Regions from separate parts of the Bradyrhizobium sp. USDA 4510 genome, predicted to be linked through region 1. Evidence: predicted binding sites of a transcription regulator. Region 1 holds the regulator's gene; each other region holds the start of a gene.

What was found. Region 1 encodes PhoB, which activates phosphate uptake and scavenging genes when phosphate is short. Its sites were predicted from a motif close to TGTCATNNANCTGTCAT; they were not measured.
Region 2: ACVMDN_RS23185 (UDP-2,3-diacylglucosamine diphosphatase) is a predicted target of PhoB. The motif match lies at 2,999-3,015, and genes of this name have one in related genera.
Region 3: ppk2 (polyphosphate kinase 2) is a predicted target of PhoB. The motif match lies at 1,871-1,887, and genes of this name have one in related genera.
Region 4: ACVMDN_RS06725 (alkaline phosphatase D family protein) is a predicted target of PhoB. The motif match lies at 5,798-5,814, and genes of this name have one in related genera.

Annotation. Positions count from the first base shown of each region.
Region 1 is NZ_JBSSBT010000001.1:7,325,523-7,333,382, forward strand. It holds gene ACVMDN_RS34140 (aspartate aminotransferase family protein) at 1-871, opposite strand, end outside; gene ACVMDN_RS34145 (GcrA family cell cycle regulator) at 1,359-1,871, shown strand; gene phoB (phosphate regulon transcriptional regulator PhoB) at 2,112-2,822, opposite strand; gene phoU (phosphate signaling complex protein PhoU) at 2,968-3,684, opposite strand; gene pstB (phosphate ABC transporter ATP-binding protein PstB) at 3,791-4,609, opposite strand; gene pstA (phosphate ABC transporter permease PstA) at 4,606-5,451, opposite strand; gene pstC (phosphate ABC transporter permease subunit PstC) at 5,456-6,445, opposite strand; gene pstS (phosphate ABC transporter substrate-binding protein PstS) at 6,675-7,685, opposite strand; gene ACVMDN_RS34180 (ATP-binding protein) at 7,821-7,860, opposite strand, start outside.
Region 2 is NZ_JBSSBT010000001.1:4,975,922-4,983,781, forward strand. It holds gene ACVMDN_RS23175 (threonine/serine dehydratase) at 28-1,017, opposite strand; gene ACVMDN_RS23180 (glycosyltransferase family 4 protein) at 1,075-2,166, opposite strand; gene ACVMDN_RS23185 (UDP-2,3-diacylglucosamine diphosphatase) at 2,163-2,975, opposite strand; gene thiD (bifunctional hydroxymethylpyrimidine kinase/phosphomethylpyrimidine kinase) at 3,279-4,076, opposite strand; gene ACVMDN_RS23195 (Lrp/AsnC ligand binding domain-containing protein) at 4,271-4,516, shown strand; gene ACVMDN_RS23200 (c-type cytochrome) at 4,638-5,573, opposite strand; gene ACVMDN_RS23205 (CHRD domain-containing protein) at 5,739-6,161, shown strand; gene ACVMDN_RS23210 (M10 family metallopeptidase C-terminal domain-containing protein) at 6,328-7,860, opposite strand, start outside.
Region 3 is NZ_JBSSBT010000001.1:1,981,287-1,989,146, reverse strand. It holds gene ACVMDN_RS08795 (fumarylacetoacetate hydrolase family protein) at 622-1,794, opposite strand; gene ppk2 (polyphosphate kinase 2) at 2,042-2,905, shown strand; gene ACVMDN_RS08785 (DUF6294 family protein) at 3,058-3,480, shown strand; gene ACVMDN_RS08780 (transporter substrate-binding domain-containing protein) at 3,654-4,532, shown strand; gene ACVMDN_RS08775 (amino acid ABC transporter permease) at 4,695-5,363, opposite strand; gene ACVMDN_RS08770 (NAD(P)/FAD-dependent oxidoreductase) at 5,422-6,681, opposite strand; gene ACVMDN_RS08765 (SDR family NAD(P)-dependent oxidoreductase) at 6,686-7,444, opposite strand; gene ACVMDN_RS08760 (zinc-binding dehydrogenase) at 7,552-7,860, opposite strand, start outside.
Region 4 is NZ_JBSSBT010000001.1:1,513,068-1,520,927, forward strand. It holds gene ACVMDN_RS06705 (carboxymuconolactone decarboxylase family protein) at 1-342, opposite strand, end outside; gene ACVMDN_RS06710 (hotdog fold domain-containing protein) at 390-1,340, opposite strand; gene ACVMDN_RS06715 (indolepyruvate ferredoxin oxidoreductase family protein) at 1,557-5,030, shown strand; gene ACVMDN_RS06720 (hypothetical protein) at 5,156-5,587, shown strand; gene ACVMDN_RS06725 (alkaline phosphatase D family protein) at 5,904-7,484, shown strand; gene ACVMDN_RS06730 (aldo/keto reductase) at 7,651-7,860, shown strand, end outside.

The sequences.
Region 1 (7,860 bases):
GCACGGCATTGGCGGCGGCGACCGCGAGCGGATTGCCGCCGAAGGTCGAGCCGTGCGAGCCGGGCGCCATGCCGGCCGCGGCCTGCGCGGTCGCCAGCACCGCGCCGATCGGGAAACCGCCCCCGAGCGCCTTGGCCAGCGACATCACGTCCGGCGTGACGCCGGTGCGCTTGTAGGCGAACAGCTCGCCGGTTCGGCCCATGCCGGTCTGCACCTCGTCGAAGGCGAGCAGCAGGCCGTGCTCGTCGCACAGCGCGCGCAGTGCCTTGAAGAACGCCTGTGGCGCCGAGCGCACGCCGCCCTCGCCCTGCACCGGCTCGATCAGGATGCCGGCGGTGTGCGGACCGATCGCCTTCTTCACCGCGTCGATGTCGCCATGCGGCACCTGGTCGAAGCCGTCCATCGGCGGGCCGAAGCCCTCGAGATATTTCGCCGAGCCGGTCGCCGCCAGCGTGCCCAGCGTGCGGCCGTGGAAGGCGCCCTCGAAGGTGATGATGCGGTAGCGCTCGCCATGGCCCTTGGAGAAGTGATAGTGGCGGACCAGCTTGATCACGCCCTCCATCGCTTCCGCGCCGGAATTGCAGAAGAACACGAAGTCGGCAAAGCTCTGCTCGCACAGCCGCGCGGCAAGCACCTCGCCGTCCGGGCTCTTGAACAGGTTCGACATGTGCCAGAGCTTGGTCGCCTGTTCCTGCAGCGCCTTGACGAGATGCGGATGCGCGTGCCCGAGCGCGTTGACCGCGACGCCCGAGGTGAAATCGAGATAGCGGTCGCCGTTGGTTGCGATCAGCCAGGCGCCCTCACCGCGCTCGAAACCGAGATCGACCCTGGCGAAGACGGGGAGCAGATGCGACGTGGCAGCGTTGGTCATGACGATCACTGACGGTTTTTAAGCCGACAATTGCCGCGCGCCTTGACGCCAGCGCAGCAACGGCCAGCTTCGGAAAACAAAACGGCCGCCTTTGCGGGCGGCACGTGGCGGGCATTCTATGCTGCGGTCGGTAAGTGTCAATCGCCACGAAGTGGCCTTCCTGCAATGCGAAACGAGCGCAATCCGGAGCATTCCGGTGCGGTGGAAAAGCCTCATCGCGATGCTTAACTGTGTGGGAACATGTGGACGCACGACCGCGGACTCTTGCGCCAGAGTCACGCCATATTGTAGCGTTTGGCCTGTCGGGTACGACATCTCGTGCGGCGGTACTGGACCCTCTAAGTAGCCTTTGTGTCTCGCGTAAACGTTCGGGCGCAACACCGTGCCCGGCGAGGGCTAAGGGATTCTGGCCGCAGGGATATTTGTCCAGATTGGCTCGCAGCGCCGCTCCAATGATTGGCCGGCGCTACGCGAAGGGAAGAATGCGATGACTGTATTGACCTGGTCCGACGATCGCGTCGAGCAGCTGAAGAAGCTCTGGGAGTCCGGCCTGTCGGCCAGCCAGATCGCGGCGGAACTTGGCAATGTGACGCGAAACGCCGTGATCGGCAAAGTGCATCGGCTCGGCCTCTCCGGCCGCGCCAAGGCACCCTCCACGGCCGCGCCGCGGCAGCGCAAGGCCCGCCCCGCCCAGCACATGATGCGGGTGGCGCGCCCGGTCTCGCGCGGCAACACCGCGCTGGCGCACGCCTTCGAGGCCGAGATGGAGCCCGATCCGATCTCCTACGACAATGTGGTGCCGATGAGCCAGCGGCTGTCGCTGCTCGAGCTCAACGAGGCCACCTGTCACTGGCCGGTCGGCGATCCCTCGAGCCCGGAATTCTTCTTCTGCGGCGGCAAAGCGCTCGGCGGCCTGCCCTATTGCGCGCATCACTCGCGCGTCGCCTACCAGCCCGCCGCCGATCGCCGCCGGCCGTCGGCGAAACCGCAGATCAAGTGAGCACTCGGGAAAACGACGGAAGACCTCAAAGACAAATCCCCGCGAAAGCGGGGATTTTTTTGTGTGACCCAGCCCGGCTATATCACCAGCGTCGTCCCGGCGCAGGCCGGGACCCATAACCACGAATGGGTGTTGTTAGAAAGCCGTCTGGCCGCGTGCCGATTGCGCTGGCCGCAGCGTATGGGTCCCGGGTTTCGCCGGGACGACGCCGTGTTGCGGTTTATGAATGCCGCATGGCCGTTACGGCTGCGGCTCGGCCTTGGCAAAGCGGTCGTCGAGCGCGTAGCCGGCGCCGCGCACAGTGCGGATCGGATCCTGCTCGCGGCCCGGATTGAGCAGCTTGCGCAGGCGGCCGATATGCACGTCGACGGTGCGCTCATCGATGTAGATGTCGCGGCCCCAGACGCTGTCGAGCAATTGCTCGCGGCTGAACACGCGGCCGGGATGCTCAAGGAAGAATTCGAGCAGGCGATACTCGGTCGGCCCGAGATCGATCGGACGGCCCGAGCGCGCCACGCGGCGCTTCTCGCGGTCGAGCTCGATGTCGCCGTAGGTCAGCACGGTCGCAAGCCGCTCCGGGCTGGCGCGGCGCAACAGGCCCTTCACCCGCGCCAGCAGCTCCGGCACCGAGAACGGCTTGACGATGTAATCGTCCGCGCCGGTGGCAAGCCCGCGCACGCGCTCGCTTTCCTCGCCGCGCGCGGTCAGCATGATGATCGGAAGCTGCTTGGTCTCGGGCCGCGCCCGCAGGCGGCGGCACAGTTCGATGCCGGACAGGCCCGGCAGCATCCAGTCCAGCACCACGAGGTCGGGAACGCGCTCCTTCAGCCTTGTATCCGCATCGTCGCCGCGCCCCACCGTCTCGACATCGTAGCCTTCCGCATCGAGATTGTAGCGCAACAGCGTCGTCAGCGCTTCCTCGTCTTCGACTACCAGAATGCGTGCGCTCATCGGTTTAAGTTCTTTCTCTGTGGTGATCCGTTGCCCAGACGCAAACCGAAACGCTTACTTCCTTGAGCATAGTCCCCGCGGAAACGATTTGTCGCGAGGATCATCCAGTTTCGCTCTTGCCGGTTCCGTGCTTGCCGATCATGCCTCAGTTGCCCGGCACCGTGGTGGCAAAAGTGGTCATGTCGCCCTTCGGGCGCTTGTCGGTGATCTGCTGGCCCTCGATCATGTAGAACACGGTCTCGGCGATATTGGTGGCGTGATCGCCGATCCGCTCGATGTTCTTGGCGCAGAACATCAGATGGATGCAGAACGAGATGTTGCGCGGATCTTCCATCATGTAGGTGAGCAGTTCGCGGAACAGCGAGGTGCAGATCGCATCGACCTCCTCGTCGCCCTTCCAGACGTTCATCGCCGCCGGCAGGTCGTGCGCGGCATAGGCGTCGAGCACCGACTTGACCTGCGACAGCACGAGGTCGGTCATGTGCTCGAGGCCGCGGATCAGCTTCAGCGGCTGGAAATCGCTCTCCAGCGCCGCGACGCGCTTGCCCATGTTCTTGGCGAGGTCGCCGATCCGCTCGAGGTCGGTGGCGACGCGCATCGCGCTGACGATCTCACGCAGATCGATCGCCATCGGCTGGCGGCGGGCGATCGTCAGCACCGCCCGCTCTTCGATGTTGCGCTGCAGATTGTCGATCTCGATGTCGGCGGCGACCACGCGCTTGCCGAGCGCGACGTCGCGACGGATCAGCGCGTCGACCGACTCGGTAATCATCCGTTCGACCAGGCCGCCCATCTCGGCGACCAGGCGAGTCAACTCCTGCAGGTCGCTGTCGAATGCCTTGGCGGTATGTTCAGAAGCCATCGCTTGTCTCCCTCAACCATGATCCCGGGGATCATGGTTTCGTGTCCTGAATTTTAGCATGACCTGATCGGAAAACCGGTTTCCACTTTTCCGGATCATGCGCCGGTCAACCGAACCGGCCGGTGATGTAGTCCTGGGTGCGCCGATCGCTCGGTGAGGTGAATATCTTGTTGGTGTCGTCGAACTCGATCAGCTCGCCGAGATACATGAAGGCGGTCTTATCGGAGACGCGCGCCGCCTGCTGCATGTTGTGGGTGACGATCGCGATCGTGTAGTCCTCGGAGAGCTCCTGGATCAGCTCCTCGACCTTGGCGGTCGAGATCGGGTCGAGCGCCGAGCACGGCTCGTCGAACAGGATCACCTCGGGACGCACCGCCACGGTGCGCGCGATGCACAGGCGCTGCTGCTGGCCGCCGGAGAGCGACAGGCCGGAGGCGTTCAGCTTGTCCTTGACCTCGTTCCACAGCGCGCCGCCGCGCAGCGCCTTCTCGACCCGGTCGTCCATCTCGGACTTCGAGATCTTCTCATAGAGGCGGATGCCGAAGGCGATGTTCTCGTAGATCGTCATCGGGAACGGCGTCGGCTTCTGGAACACCATGCCGACCCGCGCGCGCAGCAAGTTGAGGTCGAGCTTGGGGTCGAGAATGTTGGTCTGGTCCAGCATCAGCTGGCCGACCGCGCGCTGACCCGGATACAGGTCGTACATCCGGTTGAAAATGCGCAGCAGGGTCGACTTGCCGCAGCCGGACGGGCCGATGAACGCCGTGACGCGGTTGGTGCCGAGCGCCAGGTTGATGTTCTTCAGCGCGTGGTGCTCGCCGTAATAGAAGTTGAGGTTGCGCACCGTGACTTTCGGCGGCGCTTCCGGCAGCGGAACCTGGGGAATGTGGCCTGCGGCAGTCGTGGAGACGGAAAGCTCGGTCATTTTGCGGCCCTTTCGGCACCAAGGATACGCGCGCCGATATTCAACGCGAGCACGGTGAATGTGATGAGCAGCGCGCCGCTCCACGCCAGCTCTTTCCAGTAGGCGTAGGGGCTCTGCACGAAGTTGTTGATGGTCACTGGCAGGTTGGCCATCGTCTTGGTCAGATCCAGGCTGAAGAACTGGTTCGACAGCGCGGTGAACAGCAGCGGCGCGGTCTCGCCGGCGACGCGGGCGGTCGCCAGCAGCACACCGGTGATCAGACCCGATCGCGCGGCACGATAAGCGATCCGCTTGATCACCAGCGAACGCGGCAGGCCGAGCGCGGAGGCGGCCTCGCGCAGCGGATTGGGCACCAAGAGCAGCATGTCCTCGGTGGTGCGCAGCACGACCGGGATCACGATCACCGCGAGCGCAAGGCTGCCTGCGATCGCCGAGAAGCCGCGCATCGGCACCACCACCGCACCATAGATGAACAGGCCGATGATGATCGAGGGCGCGCTGAGCAGGATGTCGTTGATGAAGCGGATCACCGAGGTCAGCTTGTCGTGCTTGCCGTATTCGGCGAGGTAGGTGCCGGCGAACAGGCCAAGCGGCGCGCCGATGCCGACGCCGATCACGGTCATGATGACCGAGCCGACGATGGCGTTGAGCAAGCCGCCTTCGGTCGAGCCGGGCGGCGGCGTGTTCTGGGTGAACAGCTGCACGCTGAGGCCGGCAAGGCCGTTATAGAGCAGCGTGATCAGGATCAGCGCCAGCCAGGTAACGCCGAACAGCGCCGCGCCGACACAGAGTGCGCGGATGACGATGTCGCTGCGGCGGCGGGATTTGTAGATCGGGTTCATGGCGTTACTTCCCCGCCTTCTTTTCAAGCCGCATCAGCATCAGCCGCGCGCCGGCGAGCACGAAGAAGGTCAGCACGAACAACAGCAGGCCGAGCAGGATCAGGCCGGACTGGTGCAGGCCGTCGCTCTCGGCGAATTCGCTGGCGATCGCCGCCGAGATCGTGGTGCCCGGCGCGAAGATCGACGACGAGATCCGGAACGAGTTGCCGATGATGAAGGTCACCGCCATGGTCTCGCCGAGGGCGCGGCCGAGCGCCAGCATGATGCCGCCGATCACGCCGACGCGGGTGTAGGGGATCACGACGCTGCGGACGACTTCCCAGGTGGTGCAGCCCATGCCGTAGGCGGCCTCTTTCAGCACCGGCGGCACGGTCTTGAACACGTCGACCGAGATCGCGGTGATGAAGGGCAGCACCATGATCGCAAGGATCAGCGCGGCGTTGAACAGGCTGAGATAGGACGGCGGGCCTGCGAACACCGCGCCCAGCACCGGGACGCCCTCGAAGATCCGGATCATGAAGGGCTGGAACGTGTTGGCCAGGAACGGGCCGAGCACGAAGAAGCCCCACATGCCGTAGATGATCGAGGGGATGCCGGCGAGCAGCTCGATCGCGATGCCGATCGGGCGGCGCAGCATTTGCGGGCAGAGCTCGGTGAGGAACACGGCGATGCCGATGCCGACCGGAATGGCGATCAGCATCGCGATGACCGAGGTGATCAGGGTGCCGTAGATCGGGCCGAGCGCGCCGAGCACCGGCGGATCGGCCGAGGGTGCCCAGCGCTGCGTCCAGAGGAAGGCGATGCCGTATTCCTTCATCGCCGGCCAGGCGCCGACGATCAGCGACAGGATGATGCCGCCGAGGATCAACAGAACCGAAATCGCCGAGATGCGGGTGATCCAATAGAAGGTGAGGTCACCGAGCTTGAAGGCGCTGAGGGCCTTGGCGCGATCGTAAGGTCCCGCGGCTTCCATCACATCGCTCTGAACAGCCATGTCTGCCACGCCAATCCCCTCTTTAGTATGCAAAAGCCACGCAAACCGCTACGCCCCGAAGCGATCTTCACTGACGCATTTGGCCGGGCGCCGTCGTTCCAGCCACGCCCCTTGAGGCGCGAACCCCGGCCTCGATCCCGCGCTTGTTGCCGCAGTGATGGAGACCGGGTCTTGGTCGCTCGACCTGTGCCGCGATCGAGTCGGCACAGGCCCTGTCGCAGCGTCGGACTTAGCTCTTGATGTCCGACGACCAGGTCTTCTCGATCAGCTTGACGACCGAGTCCGGCATCGGGATGTAGTCGAGCTCTTCGGCCGCCTTGTCGCCCTTCTCGAAGGCGTACTTGAAGAACTTGAGCGCTTCCTGCGAGGCCGCCTTGTCGGTCGAGTCCTTGTGCATCAGGATGAAGGTCGCCGCGGTGATCGGCCAGGAGGCTTCGCCCGGCTGGTCGGTCAGTATCACGTAGTAGCCGGGAGCCTTGGCCCAGTCGGCATTCGAGGCGGCAGCCTGGAAGGCAGCCATGGTCGGCTGCACGGTCTTGCCGGCCTTGTTGACCAGCCCGGTGTAGGTCAGCTTGTTCTGCTTGGCGTAGGCATACTCGACATAGCCGATAGCGTTCTTGGTCTGGCTGATGTTGCCGGCAACGCCTTCGTTGCCCTTGGCGCCGACGCCGACCGGCCATTCGACCGCGGTGCCGGAACCGACCTTGGACTTCCAGTCGGCGTTCGACTTGGAGAGATAGTCGGTGAAGTTGAAGGTGGTGCCCGAACCGTCCGAACGGCGCACGACGGTGATGGCATCGCCCGGCAGGGTCAGCTTCGGATTGAGCTTGGCGATCGCCGCGTCATTCCACTTGGTGATCTTGCCGAGATAGATGTCGCCGAGCACTTCGCCCGACAGGATCAGGTCACCCGGCTTGATGCCTTCGAGGTTCACGACCGGGACGATCGCGCCCATCACCATCGGCCACTGGACGAGGCCGTCCTTCTCGAGTTGCTCGTGCTTGAGCGGCGCGTCGGTGGCGCCGAAGGTCACGGTCTTGGCCTGGATCTGCTTGATGCCGGCGCCGGAGCCGATCGACTGGTAGTTCAGACCGTTGCCGGTCTCCTTCTTGTAGGCGTCAGCCCACTTCGAATAGATCGGGAACGGAAACGTCGCGCCCGCGCCGGTAATATCGGCAGCGAAGGCCGACGTCGAAGCGGCGATCACGCCGGCTGCGACGATTGCTTTGATGAAATTCATGGGTGGTCTCCATCCAGTGAGCGAAGCGCCGAATGCGCCCGATCGCGCTCACGCCGGTCCATCTAGGAGCGGTCGGTGCTGCTTTTACGAAGGTTGGATGACAGTTGGATGACAGTACTAAGCTTCTGAAAACGCTTAGCTTTGAGTTGGTAACGGGGTCTTCGGCCGGGGAAAA
Region 2 (7,860 bases), 2.3 Mb from region 1:
CCCGCGCCTCTTCTCAACATGCTGGCGTCAGGCGACGAGTTTCGCGAACAGGTCGGCGTCGACATTGCCGCCCGACAGCACGATGACGACGTTCTTGCCCTTGGCATCGATCCGCCCGGCGAGCAGCGCGGCGAGCCCGACCGCGCCACCGGGCTCGACCACGAGCTTGAGTTCGCGGTAGGCAAAGGCGACGGCAGCGCCGACCTCGTCGTCTGAGGCGCTGACGCCATTCGCGAGCAGCTTGCTGTTGATGGCGAAGGTCAGTTCGCCCGGCATCATCGCCATCAGCGCATCGCAGATGGTGCGCGGCGCAACCGCATGCGCCTCGCGATGGCCGACCTTGAGCGAAAGGGCATGATCGTCATAGCCCGCGGGCTCGGCGACGATCACCTGGGCCTGCGGATATTTCGCCTTCACAGCGGTCGCAACACCCGCGATCAATCCGCCACCTGAAGCCGGCGCGACCACGATGTCGGGCGTCAGTCCGAGCGCGGCCATGTCCTCGGCGATCTCACGGCCGGCGGTCCCCTGGCCCGCGATCACGAAGGGATCGTCGTAGGGGCGCACCAGGGTCGCGCCGCGCCTGCCGGCAATGCCGTTGGCGATCGCTTCGCGGTCGTCGCGATCGCGGTCGTAGAGCACGACTTCGGCGCCGTAGGATTTGGTGCGCTCGCGCTTGGTGATCGGCGAGTCCGCAGGCATCACGATGGTCGCCTGCATGTTGAGGATCTTGGCCGCCGCGGCAACGCCTTGGGCGTGGTTGCCCGAGGAGAACGCGACGACGCCGCCGCTCCGCTTGTCCTGCGGGATCGAGGCGAGCTTGTTGAAGGCGCCGCGAAACTTGAACGATCCGGTCCGCTGCAGCATTTCGGGCTTGAGGAAAACCTGGCTGCCGACGCGTTCGTTGAGAACGGGGAAGGTCAGGAGCGGCGTGCGCACCGCGAACGGCGCGACCACCCTTGCGGCGGCATCGATGTCCGCGACAGCGACGGGTGGATTGAGAACGGTGTCCGTCATTCGCGATTTGTATCGCGGCGGGGCGCAGCCCGGCAAGACGATTTAGCGTGAATTTGTCTAGTGCGAGATCGGCTGGCTGGCCGGCAGGGCCACAAAATGGTGCTCCTCGGCACCGAATTCGAGCGCCTCCCCCTCGCCGTCCGGCGGCGCGGGGCGGACGTTCATGCAGCGATCGATGAACACCTGGGCCGACGCCTGCCAGGTGTGGAGCGCGGCAAAATCGACGCAGGCCTGCCGCGGGATGCTGAGCGCCTCCAGGCAGGCATGGCGCAGATCCTCGTCGAGCACGCCGACCGGCGCCGCGCCGATCACGTCGCGGGGACCGGTGACCGGAAAAGCGGCAACCGGCAGGCCGCTCGCCAATGCTTCAAGCAGCACCAGACCAAACGTATCGGTACGGCTCGGGAAAACGAACACATCGGCCGCGGCGTAGATCTCAGCCAATTCTTCCCCATGACGAGCACCGAGGAACACGGCGTCCGGATATTTCCGCTCCAGCGCCGCCCGCGCCGGGCCGTCGCCGACCACGACCTTGGTTCCCGGCAGATCGAGATCGAGGAAGGCCGCGAGATTCTTCTCCACCGCCACCCGGCCGACGCTGAGATAGACCGGCTGCGGCAGGCAGAGATCGACGTCGCGCGGATGGAACAGTGAGGTATCGACGCCGCGCGACCACAGCACCACGTTGCGGAAGCCGCGCTGACGCAACTCGGCCGCCAGCGCCGGGGTCGCCGCCATCACCGCCCGGCTCGGCCGGTGGAACCAGCGCAATGCGCGCCACACCCAGGCTTCCGGGACAGGCGTCCGCGCCGAGACGTATTCGGGGAAGCGGGTATGGAAGCTCGTCGTGAACGGCAGGCCGCGCTTGCGGCAATAGCGGCGCACCGCAAGCCCGATCGGGCCCTCGGTCGCGATATGGATGCTGTCGGGCCTCGCCGCCTCGATCAGACTTGCGACCTTGGCCCGGTAGGGCAGCGCCAGCTTCAGATCGCGATAGCTCGGCATCGCGAAGGTGCGGAACTCGTCCGGCGTCAGGAAGCTCACCTCGACGCCGAGCGATTTCGCCGCCTGTGCCATCATGGTCAGCGTGCGGACAACCCCGTTGACCTGGGGATGCCACGCATCGGTCGCGACCAGGATATGCGTCATGCAGCGCGTGCCGTCACTCGCGGAACCGGCGCGATCCGGCGCACCGGGTCGGTCCAGGTGATGATCTCGAAATGGCCGTCCTCGTGCTCGGCGAGCGCGGTGCAGCTCTCCACCCAGTCGCCGCAATTCATGTAGCGGATGCCGTGCTCGTCATGAATCGTCGCGTAGTGGATGTGGCCGCAGATCACGCCGTCGCAGCCGTGGCGCCGCGCCTCGCCGGCAAGCGTCGCCTCGAACGCGCCAATATAGTTCACCGCCTTCTTGACCTTCAGCTTGGCCCATTGCGACAGCGACCAGTACGGCACGCCGAACATCTTGCGGAAGAAGTTGACGAAGCGATTCATCTGGATCGCGAAGTCGTAGGCCTTGTCGCCGAGATGGGCGAGCCAGCGCGCGTTCTGCACCACGAGATCGAAAATGTCGCCGTGGATCACGAGGTAGCGCTTGCCGTCGGCGCCGGTGTGAACGGTGTTCTCCACCACGTCGATGCCGCCGAAATGCGTGCCGTAATATTTGCGCAGGAACTCGTCGTGGTTGCCCGGGACGTAGATCACCTTGGCGCCCTTGCGCGCCTTGCGCAGCATCTTCTGCACGAAATCATTATGGGTCTGCGGCCAGTACCAGTTCGACTTCAGCGCCCAGCCGTCGACGATATCACCAACAAGGTAGATCGTGTCGGCATCGTGAGAACGGAGGAAGTCGAGCAGGCGGTCGGCTTGCGAACCGCGGGCTCCGAGATGGACATCGGAGATAAACAAAGTGCGAAAGTGCCGCTCGGGACTTTCTTCACTCAAGGAGTCACTTCCCATGCCTGTGCACCTAACAGATTCCTATGACAAGGCGATGACGATCCCTGCGACCCAAGGCCCCACAAACAGTTAACGAGAATCAGCAGTACGCCGCTTCTCTGCGGATAACAGCAGCGTGCGACAATCTGGCGACATCGGCGGTCGCGGCTGTGGGGAAGAGGCGTTGTGTTGCCTGCACAGCGCGATGGAACAGCGAAGCGATCGAATGCGTAGCCCGGATGGAGCGAAGCGCAATCCGGGGTCCTGCATCCGCGGATGAACTGGTCCCGGATTTAGCTGCGCTCCATCCGGGCTACAAGAGCGTCAGTAATATCCGTGGAAGTGATGCACCGGCCCATGGCCGTGGCCGACGGCGAAGCGATCGGCTTCGGCGATCGCCTGCGTGATCCAGGCCTTGGCGTTGCGCACGGAGGTCTCCATGCTCTCGCCCTTCGCGAGCCCTGCGGCGATTGCCGAGGACAGCGAGCAGCCGGTGCCATGCGTATTGGCGGTCGCAATCCGCGGCGCAGCTAGCGCGATGCTGTGCTCGGCGTCGATCAGATAGTCGATGCTCTCGGCGCCGTGCCCATGGCCGCCCTTGACCAGCACCGCGCGACATCCCATCGCCAGCAATCGCTTGCCTTGTCGCTCGACGTCGGCCTCGCTTGAGGCAACCGGGTCGTTCAAGAGCGCCGCCACTTCCGGCAGGTTCGGCGTGATCAGCGAGGCCAGCGGAAACAGCAGGACCTTCAGCGCATCGACCGCCTCGGCGGCAAGCAGCCGATCACCGGAGGTTGCGACCATCACCGGATCGAGCACGACATGGCGCGGCGCCCAGCGCCTCAGCCCATCGGCGATCGCTGCGATCGTGTCGGCCTGCGCCACCATGCCGATCTTGACCGCGCCGACCTCGAGGTCGGAGAACACCGCATCGATCTGGGCGGCGACGAATGACGCGGGCACCGGATGGATGCCGCTGACCCCCATGGTGTTCTGCGCGGTCAGCGCCGTGATCGCGGAGGCGCCATAGACCCCGAGCGCGGCAAAGCTCTTGAGGTCGGCCTGGATGCCCGCCCCGCCCGAGGAGTCCGAGCCGGCAATGGTGAGCGCGACCGGCGTCATCTTGCAGCGCCAGTGGTTGATACGAATGAGACCATCACGAACAAGACCATGGCCTGTCCTAGCCCGGCCGCCGATCGGCAGCAAGTTCGCCTGACTTACCGCAAGTTGGCCTCACCTTGCCCCCCTGCCTCGCCCCCTTGCCTTGGCCGCCCGTTTTGGGCCTATAGTCGCGGAAATCCCCGGAGACGACTTTGATGGTTCCTTTCTTCGTCCAGATCAAATGCAAGCTCGGCCAGTCCTACACCGTCGCCAACGCACTGGCGGAGGCCGAGATTGCGTCCGAGATCTATTCCACCGCGGGCAACTACGACCTCCTGGTCAAGTTCTACGTCGACCACGACACCGACATCGGCCATTTCATCAACGAAAAGGTTCAGGTGATCCCGGGCATCCAGGACACCCTCACGATCATCACCTTCAAGGCGTTCGGCGCGAAGTAGGACGCGCCCGCGAGAGCATGATGAGATGAGGTCGAGCTTGAACGGCATCGAGAGTTCACCTCTCCTTTGGGAGAGGTGAACCGAAACCGCGGCGAGCCGATTCAACCAAACCCATCCCGCTTTACAACTCCTTCTCCTTCTCCTTCTTCACCGGCTTCGGCGGTCCCTCGACCGGCGGCAGCGACTTGATGTACTCGGCGATCGCGTCGCGGTCCGACGACGACAGTCGCGAGGTGTTGCGGATCACGCGCACCATGGATCCGCCCGCGCTATCGCCGTCCGGCGTCTGGCCGCTCTCGAGGAAATAGGCGATATCCTTCACACTCCAGTCCGAGATCCCCCTCGGCGTGATGTTGGGCACCCAGCCTTCGCCCTCCGGATTCGGACCACCGGCGAAGCGCTGCGCGGTGACGATGCCGCCGAGGACATTGCGCGGGCTGTGGCACTCGGCGCAATGGCCGAAGCTGTTGACGAGATAGGCGCCGCGGTACCAATGCGCCGAGCGGCTTGCATCCGCGATGAACGGCTTGCCGTTCATGAACAGGAATTTCCAGACCCCGACATTGCGCCTGATGTTGAACGGAAACGGCAAATCATGGTCGCGCACCTTGCCGGCGACCGGCGGCAAGGTCTTCAGATAGGCGAACAGGTCGCGCACATCGCTGACCCTGGCGTGCTGATAGGACGGATACGGAAACGCCGGGAAATAGTGCGCGCCCGACGGCGAGGTGCCCTTCATGACCGCGGTGACGAAATCGGCCTCGCTCCAGCGGCCGATGCCGTCGTTCGGGTCGGACGAGATGTTCGGCGCGTAGAAGGTGCCAAATGGCGAGGGGATCGCGAGCCCGCCGCCGAGCTTCGTGCGGTCGTCCTGCTTCGGCACGGCATGGCAGGAGGAACATCCCCCGGCATTGAACGTTGTGAGGCCGTTGGCCAGGTCAGGCTGATAGGCAGGCAGCGCGTCGGCGGCAACGGTCGTGGGGATCGTCAGCCACCAGAACACGCCAAAGCCGATTGCGCCGGCCAGAATCGCCAGGAGGAAAATTCGTCGCAGCATTCACCGATCCGTCATTGGTCGCGTCAGTTCATGGACCAGTATGATGGCAACCAGTCGGACAAGCTCGCATCAAATTTGCCGCACCCACGATCATTTGGGGAATAAATCCGAAAAGCTGCTGTTTGAAGATTGCAACCATCCTGTGACGTCAAAGGGGAGAGAACCATGTCGAACAAGACCTTGCTTGCCACGCTGACGCTCGGCGCCGCCATCGCCCTCGCCGGTCCGGCCTTTGCCGAGAAGTTCACGGCGAAGCTGGACAGCAAGAGCGAAGTGCCGCCGAATTCCAGCGCCGCCACCGGCACCGCCGACATCGACTATGATGCCGCCAGCAAGAAGCTGAGCTGGAAGCTGACCTATTCCGGCCTGTCGGGTCCGGCCACCGCCGCGCATTTCCACGGCCCCGCCGAGGCCGGCAAGAATTCCGGTGTCGCGGTCGCCATCCCGAACGCGACGTCGAGCCCGGTCGAAGGCAGCGCAACATTGACCGACGCGCAGGCCGCCGATCTGCTCGCAGGCAAGTACTATGTCAACGTTCACACCGCGGCCAATCCGGGCGGTGAGATCCGCGGCCAGGTCACGAAATGAGCTAAATCAAACTGATAACTTGAGCTGTCCATCAAGACCAGCGACGGTATTTCTGTTTTATGCGGAGCTTCGTCTCTCAAGAAGGGTTCGCCGAAACGACGACCCCTTCCTTAGATTGCTTAGCGCGTTGTTCCAGACCAGGGATTCGATGAATTTCTGATACGTTTCAAATATGAAACATATCGCCCACGCCAACTCCTCCATGCCTCAAGATGTCGGCACCTGGCTCCTGATCGAAGTTGCCAACGTACCATCCTTGCACATCGACGCCAGCGGCCGCCCAGCTGCCAGCGTACACGAACGAGGAGCCGGTCGACAAAAACATATCTGCTCCAGATACTCCAGGGAGATACCTGAAAATATCGTCCTTTCCATCACCGCTGAAATCACCAACGTACCACTTTCCGCTATTTCCGGCACCAGTCCAACTACCAGCATCGACGAATGAGGAGCCAGTCGACAAGAAGACGTGTGCGCCGGATACTCCCGGCTCGTACCGGAGAATATCCGACTTACCGTCACCATTGAAATCTCCGACGAACCATCCCTCACTACCGTTGCCAGCGGGTGTCCAATCGATCGGATCGGTGAAATTAGTACCGTTTGAGAGCAGCACCTCCGCTCCCGAGACGCCGGCATTGTACCGGAATATGTCATCTTTGCCGTCGCCGTTGAAGTCGCCAACGTACCATTTCCCGTCATTGCCCGCTGGCGTCCAATCGGTCGGATTACCAAACGAGCTGCCATTGGAGAGCAGAACCTCAGCACCGGAGATGCCTGGATCATACCGGAGTACGTCGCTTTTTTCGTCACCGTTAAAATCACCAACGAACCATCCCTCGCTGCCATTACCAGCCGGCGTCCAACTTTTAGTGCTTCCAAAGTTCGCTGAGGCATTTAACTGAACTTCCGCCCCCGACACCCCCGCAGAGTAGGAAAAGATGTCGTCCAAGCCATCGCCATTGAAATCACCGACGTACCAATGACCATCATTGTCGACTGACGTCCACGCGCCGCTGTAGTGAAATTGCGTAGGCTCGACGAATACGCCGTAGGTGCCCGTATTCGAACCAAACGCGCTGGCATCGACGTAGTATAGTCCGGCTGTACTTGGATTGAAGATGATACGAGAATTTAGCCCGGGCCCACTGTCATCATCTGTCGCAACTAAGATCCCTGACGCATCATGAAGATTTAGGAGTGGGTCCAACAAGGTGCCCGTCTCGGTTGCCGTGCCGCTCTCACGGATTGTGTAAGACTGCCCTACGCTTAACGCAGTGCTGAACCAATCATGATCGCCAACGAATTGCGTGCTGCCGGTTAAGAATGCGCTATTCGAGTTTAGGGACGCTTTTGTACTAGGACCACCTATCCCGTCATCCACGATAGTAACGTCGTTAAAAATGAACTCTTCGATGCTATTCAACGTATCAGTCCCTTGGGCATTGCCAGAGACCGCATAGTGGTGATTGTCACCTTCAGTGATCGCGAACTGGCTCAGTGACCCGGCAAAAACGACGGCATCAAATCCGCCGTTTCCCGAAAGTATGTTGTTGATTGTGTTGCCATAGAGCGTGTCGTTTCCGCTTCCGCCTACCGCGTTTTCAATGACCACTCCCGCGGCAATAGCAATGTTGTCAGTGTCGCCGCCAGTGCTCGAAAAATGACCAATATCAGTACTGTTGTTTACTCGTAGATC
Region 3 (7,860 bases), 5.3 Mb from region 1:
TTGCATTTGGGGTTATGGGTTCCCTGCTTTCGCAGGGACGGCACTGAGTGTGTGAATCGTCCGAGCTTTGCATCTCGTTCCGTTTTGCAAAAGAGGCTTGCGCCGTCGGGCAACCCAGTGATTGGCGCTGGCGCCCTGCCCGGCTGGACGGCCTCGCCGCGACAACCAGGCTACGGCGCGATCCATATCCCAATCACGATGATGGCCAGTGAGACGGCAATGACCAGCATATCGGTGGTGAGCCAATCCGGCATTCCGTTTGATGGCTGCTCGCTCATGTCCGCGACTCCTTCTGTTCGCGTCGAGCCGATATGCTGGAGCGGACCGGCGCGAACGAGGATGAACTGGTTCACATAAAGCTAGGAAAAAGCGGCAAATTCCGCGTGTTTTAGCGCGCTCAAGTTGCGCCACACGGTCGATCTGCCGCGCAGGTTTCTGAACATGTTCGACAACGCCGACGCTTCGGCACAGTCACCATCGTCGTCGTTCAACGCGCTGCGAGAGGCGGCTGAACGTCGCCGGATTGTCGGCGCAACTCGGCGCCGACCTGCCGCCACGCGACAGGCCGCACACGGCCGACGAAGTGGCCGAGGTAGTGGACTCGCCGCCCCGTCCTGATCCTCACAGCACCTTGCGCTGTGCGAGGTTCTTCATCAGCGCACCGACGCCGAAGGTCCAGGGCTCGCATTCGTCGCTATTGCGCATCCGGTTGACCAGCTTGCCGAGCTGCGGCGCGGCGATGGTCACGATGTCGTCGCGCTTGTGGGTAAAACCCTCGCCCTTGGCATCGCGATCCTTGACCGGCGCGAACATCGTGCCGAGGAACAGCGCAAATCCATCAGGATATTGATGCACGGGGCCGATGGTCTGGGCGACCAGATCGGTCGGGTCGCGGCTGATCTTGCTGATCGAGGAATGGCCCTCGAGCACGAAGCCGTCTGCGCCAGTCACGGTCAGGCCGACATCCATCTTCCTGACATCGTCGAGCGAGAAGGTCTGGTCGAATAGCCGGAGCAGCGGGCCGATCGCGCAGGAAGCGTTGTTGTCCTTGGCCTTCGACAGCAACAGCGCCGAGCGCCCCTCGAAGTCGCGCAGATTGACGTCGTTGCCCAGCGCGGCGCCGACGATCTTGCCGGCGGCGGAGACAACAAGCACGACCTCCGGCTCCGGATTATTCCAGGTCGACTTCGGATGCAGCCCGGCATCCATGCCTGATCCGACCGAGGACAGCGTCGGCGCCTTGGTGAACACTTCGGCGTCGGGACCGATGCCGACCTCGAGATACTGGCTCCAGGCATTCTGATCGATCAGCACCTGCTTCAGTTTCACCGCCTGCTCGGAGCCGGGCTTCAGCTTGGAGAGATCGTCGCCGACCAGGCGCACCACTTCCTTGCGGATCGCGTCCGCCGAGGACGGATTGCCGCGCGCCCGCTCCTCGATCACGCGCTCCAGCATCGAGATCGCGAAGGTGACGCCGGCGGCCTTCAGCACCTGGAGATCGACCGGCGCCAGCAGGTGCGGCCTGGCCTTGTCGCGGCCGTCGGGCGGGGTGTTGGCGAGGATCGCCTCGAAATCGCCGATCCGCTCGCCGCCCGTGGCGCGCAGCGCGGCCGCGGGATCGCTTTCCTCGCAGAGCGCGCTCACCGTCGGGAACCGCGCCGTGACATCGAACACACCGTCTGCCCGCACCGCGACGACGGCGGGCCCGCCGGCCTGCGGCAACCAGACCCGCCCGACCAGCGTGCCGGCGGTGCCGTCCTCCGGCAGGACGTCTTTTGGCGTGAGCGAAATCATCGGCACATCTCCCTTTTTGGTTTTGTCGGCTTGTTAGCACAGTCCGCCCGGCGGCGTGAAACAGCGGTCACGGCATTGTCATAGAGGGGTAACATCGCCCGTCAATGCTGCCGTCCGATCCATCTAACACACTGAAAGACGGACCTTCATGACGACCTCAGCCCTCACCGACGAAGCCTCCCGGGATGAAGCCTTGCGGGACGAAGCCTTGCGGGATGAAGCCTTGCGCGCCCGCATCCATCAGGAGATGGCCGACAGCCTCGACGAGGAACTCGAGCTCGAGCTCGACGACATGAGGCTCGACGAGCTCGACCATGACGGCGCCGCCGGCAGGCCGTCGATCGACCGCAAGTTCTATTTCCGCGAATTGCTGCGGCTGCAGGGCGAACTGGTCAAGCTGCAGGACTGGGTGCAGCACGAGAAGAAGAAGGTCGTCGTGCTGTTCGAGGGCCGCGATTCCGCCGGCAAGGGCGGCGTGATCAAGCGCATCACCCAGCGGCTCAACCCGCGGGTCTGCCGGATCGCGGCGCTGCCGGCGCCGAACGAGCGCGAGCGCACGCAATGGTACTTCCAGCGCTATGTCTCGCATCTGCCGGCCGGCGGCGAGATCGTGCTGTTCGACCGCAGCTGGTACAACCGCGCCGGCGTCGAGAAGGTGATGGGGTTCTGCAGCGACGAGCAGTATGAGGAATTCTTCAACTCGGTGCCGGAATTCGAGCGCATGCTGATCCGCTCCGGCACCGTCCTCCTGAAATACAGGTTCTCGATCACCGACGAGGAACAGGCGTTCCGCTTCTCGATGCGGATCCAGGATCCGCTGAAGCAGTGGAAGCTGAGCCCGATGGACGTCGAGGCGCGGACCCGCTGGGAGCTCTACACCAAGGCCAAGGAAACGATGCTGGAACGCACGCACCTGCAGGACTCGCCGTGGTGGATCGTCGATGCAGTCGACAAGAAGCGCGCCCGGCTCAACTGCATCTCGCATCTCTTGAGCCAGATCCCCTATCAGGCGGTCACCCACCAGCCGGTGGTGCTGCCGCCGCGGGTGCGCAACCCGGACTATCACCGCGGCCCGATCCCGCAGGAGATGTACGTGCCGGGACGATATTGATTCTGGGCACGAGCACGCTCTGTCCTCCCCCGCTTACGGGGAGGATCACTAAATCGCGATTGGAGATTGTGAGGCAGCTCACTGGTCCTTTTGCGCCCTCCCTTTAAACCAGAGGTTGCTCGCAATTCGCGGGCTAGAAGGAGGCGTACGCTATGTTGAAAGAACATCTTGAAAGCAAAAGCTCGGCGACCGACCAGCCAGAAAGCTATAAGGGTGTTGCGACACATGCTATCCAAACCCTTGACCTCAGTTGGAGCGCGCCTATTCGTTACGGCGATTGCAAGCTGTCCGGCTTCTTGAACGGCACCCTGAACAACGGCCCCACTCTCAGGCTTCGTTCTGACGGAACAGCAGAATTGCTGGCAAAATTTTTCTCGACCGACGACGGTGATGTTTGGGTTATCGATCGTCTCGTTCTTTTGGACATTCACGGGACGGTGCTTTTTCAATTTCCACACCTTTCAAGTCCAGAAACCCAGACAGACAACCAAGTGCTCGATTGGGTAGCCGAACTGAGCTTCCCCGCCGTTTTCTTTTCTTCGGTCACAGGGGCGAACATGACCTATCGTTGCTAACCCCTAGGGGCGCGGTTCGCGGCTTATTCGACCTCCCCCACAAGCGGGAGAGGTGAAGTCCGGCACGTAGGCGACCGCGCCCTCGCCTTGCCTACCAATGGTGCAGGCGCGCGCACTTGCTGGCACCGGATACCGACGCTAGGCTTCCCCCGATCTGGTGCAGGGAGGCCCGCTTGACTCAATCCGACGACATCAAAATCTCCGAAGATCGCCGCGACGCGCTGCGCTATGCGCTCGGGATCGGCAGCGGCGCGGCGCTCGCGGCCGCGATGGCAACGCCGGCCTCGGCGCAGACGCCAGCCGACAACACGCTGGATCGCATCCGGGCCAACAAGGTGCTGCGGATCGCGGTGCTGCCGGGCGAGCTGCCCTATTTCAACAAGGACCTCGCCTCGGGCACCTGGTCCGGCTTCTCGATCGAGATGGCCAACGACCTGGCCAAACTGCTCGACGTCAAGCTGGAGTATGTCGAGTCGACCTACGGCAATTCAATCCTTGATCTGCAGGCCAACAAGATCGACCTCGGCTTCGCGCTCAACCCGACGCCGCAGCGCGCGCTGGTGGTCGATTTCACCAATCTGGTGTTCCCGCATCCGTTCGGCGCGATGCTGAAGAAGGGGCTGGAAGCCAAGACCTGGGCCGACATCAACAAGCCCGAGGTCAAGATCGCGGTCGACGTCGGCTCGGCCAACGAGGCGGTGGCGCGCCGCTTTGCGCCGAACGCCACCATCAAGTCGCTGAAGTCGCGCGACGAGGTGATGCTGGAAATGTCATCGGGTCGCGTCGATTGCGTGGTCAACGCGCTGGTGCTCGGGCTGACCGCGATCGCCAAGAACCCGAACCTCGGCACCTACAAGATCCTGGCCTCGCCATCGGTGACGATCGCGAGCGGCACGGCGGTACGGCGCGAAGCCGACAAGCGCTGGCGCGATTTTCTCTCGGTGTGGATCGACTACAACCGCGGCATCGGCCAGATGCGCGAATGGTTCGTCAAGGGCCTCGGCCTTGCCGGCGTCAAGCCCGAGGATGTACCGGTGGAGTTGAGTATCTGAGGCGATTGCCGAGACGGCAGTGATCTCCCTCTCCCGCTTGCGGGGAGGGCCGGGGTGGGGGTGTCGCCACAAGCGACACCCTATGTATGGAGAGAGCCCCCACCCGGATCGCACCTAACGATGCGATCCGACCTCCCCCGCAAGCGGGAGAGGTCAGGCAACTCACACCTTGTCGTAGGTCAGCCCGCGCTCCAACCGCCTCGCCACCAGCGTCGACGGGAACAGGATCGCAAAATAGATCAGCGCCACGATGGTGTAGACCTCGAGCGGCCGGTAGGTGTCGGCGTTGATCAAGGTCGCGTTGTAGACGAGATCGGGTACCGCGATGATCGAGACCAGCGAGGTGTTCTTGAGCTGCGTGACCGACTGGTTGACATAGGGCGCCATCATCGGCTTCAGCGCCTGCGGCAGGATCACGAGCCGCATCAGGCGCCAGCCGCGGAAGCCGAGCGCCTTCGCCGCGTCCCACTGCCCGATCGGCACGCTCTCGATCGAGCCGCGCACGATCTCGGCGTAGAATGCGCCGCCATAGAGCGACAGCACGCTGACGGCGGCGACATGCGCCGGGATGTTGACGCCGATCACGACCGGAAACGCGTAGTAGAACCAGATGATCTGCACCAGCAGCGGCGTGCAGCGGAACAATTCGATATAGGCGATCAGGAGCCAGTCGATCACGGGAATGCGCCGCAGCCGCAGCATGCCGACGATCAGGCCGATCAGGGTCCCGAGGATGATGGTGCCGATCGTGTAGGCGATGGTCCAGCCGAGCCCGAGCCAGAACAGATGGCTGTACTTGGCAAGGATGCCGAAATCCCAGACGTAGTTCATCCTGCCCCTCGGTTGCCGCGCGCTTGATCGCCAAGCATTGCAGGCGGTCTCGCGCGAGTCACGCGATATACCGGGCGGGCGAAAATGCCCGCACCTCGAACGGCGGCGCATCGCCCGCGATCATCGCCGCAATTGCGGCGCCCGTTCCGGGGCCAGTGGTGAAGCCGATATGCTGGTTGCCGAAGGCGAGCCAGAGCCCGCGATGTCGCGGCGCCTCGCCGATCATCGGCAGGCTGTCGGGCAGCGTCGGCCGCGCGCCGCGCCAGCGCTCGCCGAGCGCATCGCCAAATTCAACCACGCTGCGCGCCATCGGCACCACCGCCTCGAGCTGCGAAAAATTCGACGGCGCGTCGCGCGCGGTGAGCTCGACGCCGCTGGTGACGCGAACGCCCTGCTCCATCGGCGTCATCAGAAAGCCGCCTTCCGCATCATGGATCGGCCGCAGCAATTTGCGTGCCGGGTTCGGCACGAAATGCTGATGATAGCCGCGCTCGAACGCCAGCGGCACGCGATAGCCGAGCGGCTGCAGCAGCTCGGCCGACCACGGCCCGAGCGCGACCACGACATGGCGCGCGGCGATCTCGCCGTCGGCGAGCTGCACGCGCCAGCCGTCGCCGTGCGGCTCGATCCGCCGGATTCCGGATTGCCTGATCGTGCCCCCGCCAGCGGCGAACATCTGCGCGTAGGCCTTGACCACTGCGCCGGGTGAATCGACCGATGCCGTCTGCGTGTGCAGCAGGCCGACGCTATAGGCAGGAATGATGTTGGGCTCGAGCGCGGAGATCGCCTGGCGATCAAGCACCTCGCTCCTGATGCCGAACTCGGCGAGCGCTGCCTGCTCGGCCTGGGCGGCGGCGAGCCCGTCGCTGCGCCAGGCCTTGAGCCAGCCGGTCTCGCGGATGCGATGGCTGGCGCCGGCCTGCACGATCCAGTCGCGATGCAGCTTCAGCGAGGTCCCGATCAGGCCGTGCAGCGCGGCGGCGCGCGGTTTGGTCTGCCACGGCGTTGCCGCCGCGAGGAAGCGCATCACCCAGCCGGCATTGGCGAGCGCCCACGCAATGTTCCAGCGCAACGCCGGATGCGCGTTGGTCAGATATTTCGGCAGGTTCTTCAGCAGCGACGGCGTATTGAGCGGCAGGATCGAGCCCGAGGAGATGATGCCGGCATTGCCGTAGGAGGTTTCGCTGCCGGGCTCGCGGCGATCGACGACGACGACGGAGAGCCCGCGCTGTTGCGCGGCGAGGGCCGCCGAGACGCCGACCATACCGGCACCGAGCACCGCAACATCGACCTGCTCTGTTGGTTCGCCCTCGCTCATGGCGTCACATCAAGGTCAGCCCGCCATCGACCGGCAGCGTCGCGCCAGTGACGTGGCATGCTTCCGGCGACAGCAGGAAGGCGACGACGGCCGCGACCTCGTCGGCCTCGGCCAGCCGCTGCATCGGATTGGCCTTTGCGACGCTCTCCCAGGTCGCGGTATCAAGCGCGCCGAACAGACCGGGATCCTTGCGGGTGTAGCCCGGCATCACGGCGTTGGCGGTGGCGCCTGACGCGGCGAGCTCGATCGCGAGCGACTTCACCAGCACCTCGAGCGCGGCCTTCGCGGCGGCCGATCCCGGATAGGTGGCGCCGGGCACGAAGCGATGCGGCCCGAAGCTCGACACCGCGACGACGCGGCCTTGCGCGCTGCGCGTGAGGTCGGACAGCGCCGCCGCCGCGATTTCATGGAAGGCCGCAGCCATCACCGCGAAGGCGCGCTCCAGCGCCTCGCGCGGCAGGCTTAAGAATTCGCGCCGGTCGGCAAAGCCCGCGGCGTGCACGATGCTGTCGATCGGCCCGAACGCGGCCCGCGTTGCCGCGACCAGCGCGGTGCCGGCGCCGGCCTTGGCGAGATCGCCGGTGCTCACCTCGACCTTCGCGCCCTTGCTGCGGCATTCCTCCGCGACCGAATTCAGCCGCGCGAGGCCAGCGGCCTCGACGCCCTGTCCGTGCAGCATCAGGGATTGAGCGGGGCCGGCGAGCCGGCGCGCGACTGCGGCGCCGATGCCGGAGCCGCCTCCCGTGATGATCGAAATTCGCATGAGGTACGTGCTGTCAGTGCGATACGAGACAGCGAACTATAGATTCGGCGTCACGAAATGCAAACCGCGCCCCTGGCCATCAGTTTAGCGCCAGGTTCAACGCCAAATCAGCGCCACGGCTCGACCAGGATCTTGGTGTGCGCCTCGGGATTGGCGAGATCGGCAAACGCCTGCGCGACGCCGTCGATGCCGACGCGGCCAGTGACCAGCGATGCGGCATCGACCTGGCCTTCCGCGATCAGGCGCAGCGAATAGGCGAATTCCTCGGGCGTGTAGCCGAGCACATATTGGACGTTGAGCTCCTTGATGATGCCGAGCATCGGCTCGGACTTGTCGGTCTCCATGCAGACGCCGACCACGACGACACGGGCGCTGCGCGGGGCGCCCTCGAACACCTGCTGCAGCACGCCGGGCAC
Region 4 (7,860 bases), 5.8 Mb from region 1:
GAGGATCGCCTTTGCCAGCGGCTCGAGCTTCGACGGCTGGCCACTGGTCTCCGCGATCAGGCCCTTTATATCCTCGTCGGTGACGCCAAACTCCTTGCCGATCTTCACATGGTGAGTGAATTCGTATTCCGACTGCTCGAGCCAGCCGACCTGCAGGATCGCGAGTTCGCGTAAGCGCGGATCGAGCTTGCTCTTGAAGCGGATATAGCCGCCGACGCCGTTGAAGGCGCGCGCCATGTCCGGCGAGTTCACCAGCAGCTTGTGCAGATTGGTGTTGCGCTTGAGCATGTCGCGATATTCGGGGGCGACCTGATCGGCTTCGAGATAGGGCAGGCGGGCCATTGTTGTTGTCCTTTTTTCGGCGGCTTGCGGAAGAGGCGGCTGTTGTTTCAGCCGTAGAGGGCTTTGTGCTCGCTTTGGTAGTTGGCGTAGGAATCCTTCATGCTGGCGCCGTTGAGCAGCATGGTTGCGACCACCGCGTTGTCGGCATCGAACACGGTCGAGCGCACCCACATGCTCTCGGTGCGCTTGCTGCCGGAAAGCGCCACGACCTCGCGCTCGACCCAATAGGTCTCGCCGGGGAAGAGCGGCCCGCGCAGAAGACGGATCTCCTGGTCGGCGAACAGCCCGACGGCGGGGCCGCGGACCGGCAGCCGGACCTCGCGCGCGCGGTACTGGAACAGCACGCTCAGCATTTCCATCGGGATGATGGCGCGGCCCCAGGGATTGTGCTCCAGCGAATAATAATCCGACGGCTCGGTGATCACCCTGAGCTTGTCGGCAAGCGAAAACGGATAGAGATCGCCCATGTTCTGGTCGAAATCTATCTTGATCGCCTGCCGCGGCGTCTTCATGCCGACCTTGATGTCGGCGAGGATGACGGGATCGGTCAGCGGCTTCAATTCGCCGAGCCGGCGGCTGAGCGCCGTCTCGTTGCCGTCGCCATCGATCGAGGCGGTGCCGCGCAGGATCTCGGTGCCGTCACGCCTGACCATCCCGATCGTGCAAACGGTCTGGCCCGGCTTCGGCTTCTCGATCTGGGCCTGCACCTCTTCGCCTTCGAACACCGGGTTGCGGTAATGCGCGGATAGGCAGCCAGTGATGAACCAGGCGCGGCCCCAGATCCGCTCGCACAGCGGCGCGAACTGGCTGAAATGGGTCGGTCCCTCGATCGTGCCGCCGCGAAAGCCGAGCTTCTGCGCGGTTGCATCGTCGTGAATCGAGGCGTGGGAGTCGTAGGTCTGGGCCTGCAGCATCTGCTTCGGGCTGCGCCAAGGACCCACCAGCAGATTGCCGTTCTCCACGATTTCCGTCGTGAATGCGGATTCGACTGTAATCATCCTTGGTCTCCCTTTGCGCGCCACCGTTTCAAAGATGCCGGGGTTCGGCAAGGCCTTGCAGAACGGCAAGGCCTCGCTTGGGCAACATGAGATATGTGCTGCGGCCATGGAACGGGGCTGTTCATGCATAACAAAATCAGTGCATGCTGATGCATGATCATTTCGGAAGATAATCAGACCGGTCCGGACCGGCGTGGCTGACTGACGGGGAAACTGATGGCGTTGATGGAAGTTGGACTGGACGACAAGTACCGGTTGGATACGAAACGAATCTTCCTCTCCGGTACCCAGGCGCTGGTCCGATTGCCCATGTTGCAGCGCGAACGCGACCGCGCGCAGGGGCTGAACACCGCCGGTTTCATCTCCGGTTACCGCGGCTCGCCGCTCGGCATGTACGACCACGCGCTGTGGCGGGCGAAATCCTTCCTCAGGGAACATGACATCGCCTTCGTCCCCGGCCTCAACGAGGATCTGGCGGCGACCTCGGTGTGGGGCAGCCAGCAGGTCGGCATGTTCCCCGGCGCCAAGGTCGATGGCGTGTTCGGCATCTGGTACGGCAAGGGCCCAGGCGTCGACCGCTCGCTCGATGCGCTCAAGCACGCCAATTCCGCCGGCACCTCGCCGAACGGCGGCGTGATCGCGCTGGCCGGCGACGACCATGGCTGCCAATCCTCCACCCTGGCGCATCAGAGCGAGCAGGTGTTCGCCTCAGCGCTGATGCCGGTGGTCAATCCGGCGACGCTGCAGGATTATCTCGACCTCGGCATCCTCGGCTTCGCGCTGTCGCGCTATTCCGGCTGCTGGGTCGGCTTCAAGGCGATCTCGGAGACGGTGGAAAGCTCGGCCTCGATCGTCAGCGATCCCGATCGCATCAAGATCATCATGCCCGACGATTTCGAGATGCCGCCGGACGGGCTCTCGATCCGCTGGCCGGATCCGCCGCTCGAAGCCGAGCGCAGGCTGCACGGGCCCAAGATGGAGGCGGTCGCGGCCTTCGCCCGCGTCAACCGCTTCGATCGCATCGTGCTGGATTCGAAGCCGGCGCGGCTCGGCATCATGGCGACCGGCAAGGCCTATCTCGATCTGCGCCAGGCGCTCGCCGATCTCGGCATCACCGATGCCGATGCGCAGGCGCTCGGGCTGCGCATCTACAAGGTGGCGCTGACCTGGCCGCTCGAAGCGCGCGGCGCGCGCGCCTTCGCCGAGGGCCTGCAGGATGTGCTGGTCGTCGAGGAGAAGCGCGGCTTCATCGAGGACCAGCTGGTCCGCATCCTCTACAACATGGACGCCTCCAAGCGTCCCTCGGTGGTCGGCAAGCGCGACGAGAGCGGCGCTCCCTTGCTGCCGAGCGAGGGCGAGCTGACGCCGACCATGGTCGCCGCCGCCGTGGTGGCGCGGCTGCGCCGGCTCGGTCACCGCAGCCCGCTGCTGGAGCAGCGTTTGGCAAAACTCGAGGCGTTCGATCGCCCCGCCGAGGGCACGGGCACCGCGAAGCTGCAGCGCACGCCGTATTTCTGCTCGGGCTGCCCGCACAACTCGTCGACCAAGATCCCCGAGGGCAGCCGCGCCATGGCTGGCATCGGCTGCCACGGCATGGCGCTGTCGGTGCCGAACCGCAACACCCAGACCATCTCGCATATGGGCGCGGAGGGCGTGAGCTGGATCGGGCAGGCGCCGTTCACCAGCGAACAGCATGTGTTCCAGAACCTCGGCGACGGCACCTACACCCATTCCGGCTTGCTGGCGCTGCGCGCAGCGGCCGCGGCCGGCGTCAACATCACCTACAAGATCCTCTACAACGATGCGGTTGCGATGACCGGCGGCCAGCCGGCCGAGGGCGGCTTTACGGTGTCGCAGATCGCACACCAGGTCTGGGCGGAGGGCACCAAGCGGCTCGCGATCGTCTCCGACGATCCAGACAAATATCCCGCCAATTATTTCCCGGCCGGCGCTACCATTCATCATCGCCGCGAGCTCGATGCCGTGCAGCGCATCCTGCGCGAGATCGAGGGCCTCACCGTCCTGATCTACGACCAGACCTGCGCCGCCGAGAAGCGCCGTCGCCGCAAGCGCGGGCTGTTCCCCGATCCGGCCAAGCGCGTCTTCATCAATGAGCGCGTCTGCGAGGGTTGCGGCGACTGCTCGGTGGCGTCGAACTGCGTCTCGGTGCAGCCGCTGGAGACCGAACTCGGCCGCAAGCGCCGCATCGACCAGTCGAACTGCAACAAGGATTTCTCCTGCATCGAGGGCTTTTGCCCGAGCTTTGTGATGGTGCAGGACCCCAAGCTGCGCAAGGCGGACCGCGCTGCCGCCGAACCCAAGGCGTTGTTCGCCGACTTGCCGACGCCGCCTGTGGCCGCGTTGAGCAATCCCTACAACATCCTGATCACCGGCATCGGCGGCACCGGTGTGATCACCATCGGCGCGCTGCTCGGCATGGCCGCGCATGTCGAGGGGCTCGCCTGTTCGACGCTCGACTTCACCGGCCTGTCGCAGAAGAACGGCGCCGTGATGAGCCATGTCCGGCTCGCGCCCGCCTCCGACATGCTGACCACGGTGCGCATCGCACCGGGCAATGCCAACCTGATCCTCGGCTGCGACCTCGTCGTCGCCACCAGCGTGCCAGCGCTGAGCCGCGCCGAGCGCGGCGTCACCCGCGCCGTGGTCAACGCCGATCTCTTGCCGACCGCGAGCTTCGTGATCGATCCCGATATCGACTTCGAAGCCAGCTCGATGCGCGATGCGCTAAACGGCGCGGTGACGCCTGGCGACCTCGATATCCTCGATGCCACCGGGCTTGCCACCGCGCTGATGGGCGACAGCATCGCCACCAACGCCTTCATGCTCGGTTTTGCCTTTCAGCGCGGCGCGATCCCGCTGTCGCTGGAAGCGATCCTGAAGGCGATCGAGCTCAACGGCGCCGCCATCGAGATGAACAAGACCGCGTTCTCGTGGGGCCGGCTCGCCGCGCATGATCTGCAACGCGTGGTCAGCGCCGCACGCTTCAAGAGCGCCGGCGCCGCGCCGGCCAAGAAGACGCTTGATGAGGCGATCGCGTTCCGCGCCAAATTCCTCACCGACTATCAGGACGCGGCCTACGCCAGGCGCTATCTCGACGATGTAGCGCGCGTCCGCACCGCCGAGGCGGCGGCCGCGCCGGGCTCGCAGGACCTGACGGAGGCCTTCGCAAAGGGCCTGTTCAAGCTGATGGCCTACAAGGATGAATACGAAGTCGCGCGGCTCTATTCCGACGGCGAGTTCAGCAAGGCCTTGAGGGAACAATTCCAAGGCAATTCCGGCTTGAAGGTCTTGCTGGCGCCGCCGCTGCTGGCCCAGCGCGATCCCGTCACCGGGCGGCTGCAGAAGCGTGAATTCGGTCCGTGGATCTTCACGGCGTTCGGCATGCTTGCAAGGCTGAAGGGCCTGCGCGGCACCGCCTTCGACATCTTCGGCTATACCGCCGAGCGCAAGATGGAGCGCGCATTGCCGGTCGAGTATTCGGCGATGATCCTGCGTCACCTCGACGGCAAGAAGCCGCTCGACTTGCCGCGCCTCGTGGCGCTGGCGAAGGCTGCGGAGCTCGTGCGTGGTTATGGCCACATCAAGGAGGGCAACGTCGCCCGCTACCGCACCGAATGCGCTCGGCTGGAGCGCGCGATCAGCCAGCCGCTGGCGCAGGCGGCGGAGTAAGGCCGGGGAACTTTCCACAGCCGCCCTGGTTGACCGGCAACCCTGCCTGCAAGCGGTGGCTGGATTCGTACGCCCGAGCCCCTACATGATGGCTGTCTGTTCGAGTGATTTCAGGAGGCCGTTTGATGGTCCTGAAAAACGCTTTTGTTGCAACCGTTTGTACCGCGTGCCTGGCTTTGGGCGGCGTGGCGTTGGCTGACGAGTATCGCCCCAGCGAGTTCTTCAGCCTCGATCTTTCACGCGCAGTGTTGTCGCCGAAGCCGCTTGGCCCGCCGGCGCTGTTCGAGCCCGTTCCGGTCGAGGCGAAGACCGACCATGGCCCCGATCAGCATGCGAATGTCGAGCCGCAGGTCGAGGAGCCGAAAGTCGCGCCGAAGAAAGCCGTGCGGACCACTAGGGTGACCGCGCCGCACGAGAAGAAGCGCGCGGAAGCGCGCGTGCCCGCCCGTGCCAAGCTCGCGCGCCGCCACTCGAACCCGCTCGATGCGGAGGCCCGTGACACACGGATCCAGACCTGGCCGTGCCGCACCGGCGGCATCTGCAACTGGCATCGGTGAGGCGGCGCTCTCGCGCCTCTGCTTTCTCGAAGTGCGTCAATCCTTGACCCGTCATCCTGAGGTGCGAGCGAAGCGGCCGTCTCGAAGGATGGATCGGCCACGGACGGGCCGTTCATCCTTCGAGACGGCCGCTTCGCGACCTCCTCAGGATGACGGGTTTGGTGCTTGAGCGCTCGATATCCGGGGCCGCCGTCCCAGCAGCCGCCCCCGAGTCATCCCGCCGTCGCAAAACCGTCGGCGGAGAGTCAAGAAACCGTAAGGCCGGAGTCAAGGAGCGCAGGCAAAACCTTCGTTGCGATTCGACGAAGGTTATTCGATGCCGACAGCGAACTCCGCGAGGCGGCGAGGCCTCACCCGGCGCCAGCTTCTGGTGCGCTCGGCGTCGACCGCGGCGCTGGCGGGATTCGGCGCGCTGGCAAGACCGTATCTGAGCCGCGCCGCGGATCGGCCCGCGATTGCGGGCATCCAGTCCGGCGACGTGGCAAGCGATTCCGCTGTCATCTGGGCGCGCGCCGATCGCGCCGCGCGGATGCACATCGAATGCGCCGCGGTCGAAAGCTTCGCCAGCATCCTGCGCACCGTGTCCGCCGATGCGCTGCCCGAGCGCGACTTCACCGCCAAGCTGCTGCTCGACGGCCTGCCGCCGGGCCAGGACCTGTTCTATCGCGTGCGCTTCGAGGACCGCGAGGGCACATCAGGCGAAAGCCGGGTCGGCCATTTCCGAACCGCGCCGGCCGACCGGCGTCCCGTCTCGTTCGTCTGGTCCGGCGACGTCGTCGGGCAGGGCTGGGGCATCGACCCCGCGCGCGGCGGCTTGCGCAGCTACCGCACCATGCTGGACGAGCGTCCGGACTTCTTCATCCATTCCGGCGATCACATCTACGCCGATTGCACGGTGCCGTCGGAGCAGAAACTCCCAAACGGTGAGATCTGGCGCAACATCGTCACCGAGGAGAAATCCGTCGTCGCGCAGAGCCTCGATCAGTTTCGCGGCAACTACAAATACAACTGGCTCGACGAGAGTTTCCGCGCCTTCCACGCCGAGGTGCCGATGTTCGCGCAGTGGGACGACCACGAGGTGGCCGACGACTGGTCGCCACTCGGCACCACCGATGCGACCGGCTATGAGGCGGACGGCAGCTCGCGCCTGGTGGCACGGGCACGCCGCGCCTTCCACGAATTCATGCCCATGCGGCTGATGCCGGAGCGCGATGGCCGCGTCTACCGCAAGATTCCCTACGGGCCGCTGCTCGACGTCTTCATCATCGACATGCGCTCCTATCGCGATTCCAGCTGGAACAAGCAGGGCGATCCGGACCACGCCTGCATCCTCGGCCAGAGCCAGCTCGCCTGGCTGAAGCGGGAGCTGGTGGCGTCGGATGCTGTCTGGAAGGTGATCGCGGCGGATCTGCCGATCGGCCTCGTCAGCCTCGATGCGGTCGCGCTCGGCGACGGGCCGCCCGCGCGGCGCGAGCACGAGATCGCCGATCTGTTGTCCTTCATGAAGCGCGCCGGGGTCCGCAACACGGTGTGGCTCACCGCCGACATGCACTACACCGCCGCGCATCACTATGATCCGAACCGCGCGGTGTTCCAGGAGTTCGAGCCGTTCTGGGAGTTCGTCTCCGGTCCGCTGCATGCCGGCACCTGGTCGCCGGGCGAGCTCGACAACACCTTTGGCCCGAAGGCGATGTACCAGAAGGGCTGCTCGGCCGAGCAGGGCGACAATCTCGCGCCGTGCTTCGGGCTGCAATTCTTCGGCCGCGTCGACATCGACGGCAAGACCGGCGTGATGACGGTGACGCTGAAGGACGTCGACAACCACGACCTCTGGTCGGTCTATATCGAGCCGCGGCCGGACGCGCGGCCCGGCCAGATCATGGCGCAGCACATCTAGCGCCGTCTCTGATCCGTCGCGACATCTTGATTGCCGGCGTCTTGCCCGAGGGCCCGGTTTGCGGGCAGACTGCGTGTCGGCAGTCCTGCCAATTTCATTCCCACGAAACGATTTGCTGGCGTGACGTCGTCGATGGCATCGGCGTCCCACGCGTCAGGAGCTATCCATGGAAAATCTGCAGACACAGGGCATCAGCCTGCCGCAGCTCGGGCTCGGCACCTTCCGCATGCAGGGCGATACCTGCCGCGCGGCGGTCGAGAGCGCGCTTGGGCTCGGCTATCGGCATATCGACACCGCCGAGATGTACGGCAATGAAGAGGCGATCGGGGCGGCGATCGCTGCCTCGAATGTCGCGCGCAGGGACCTGCACGTGACC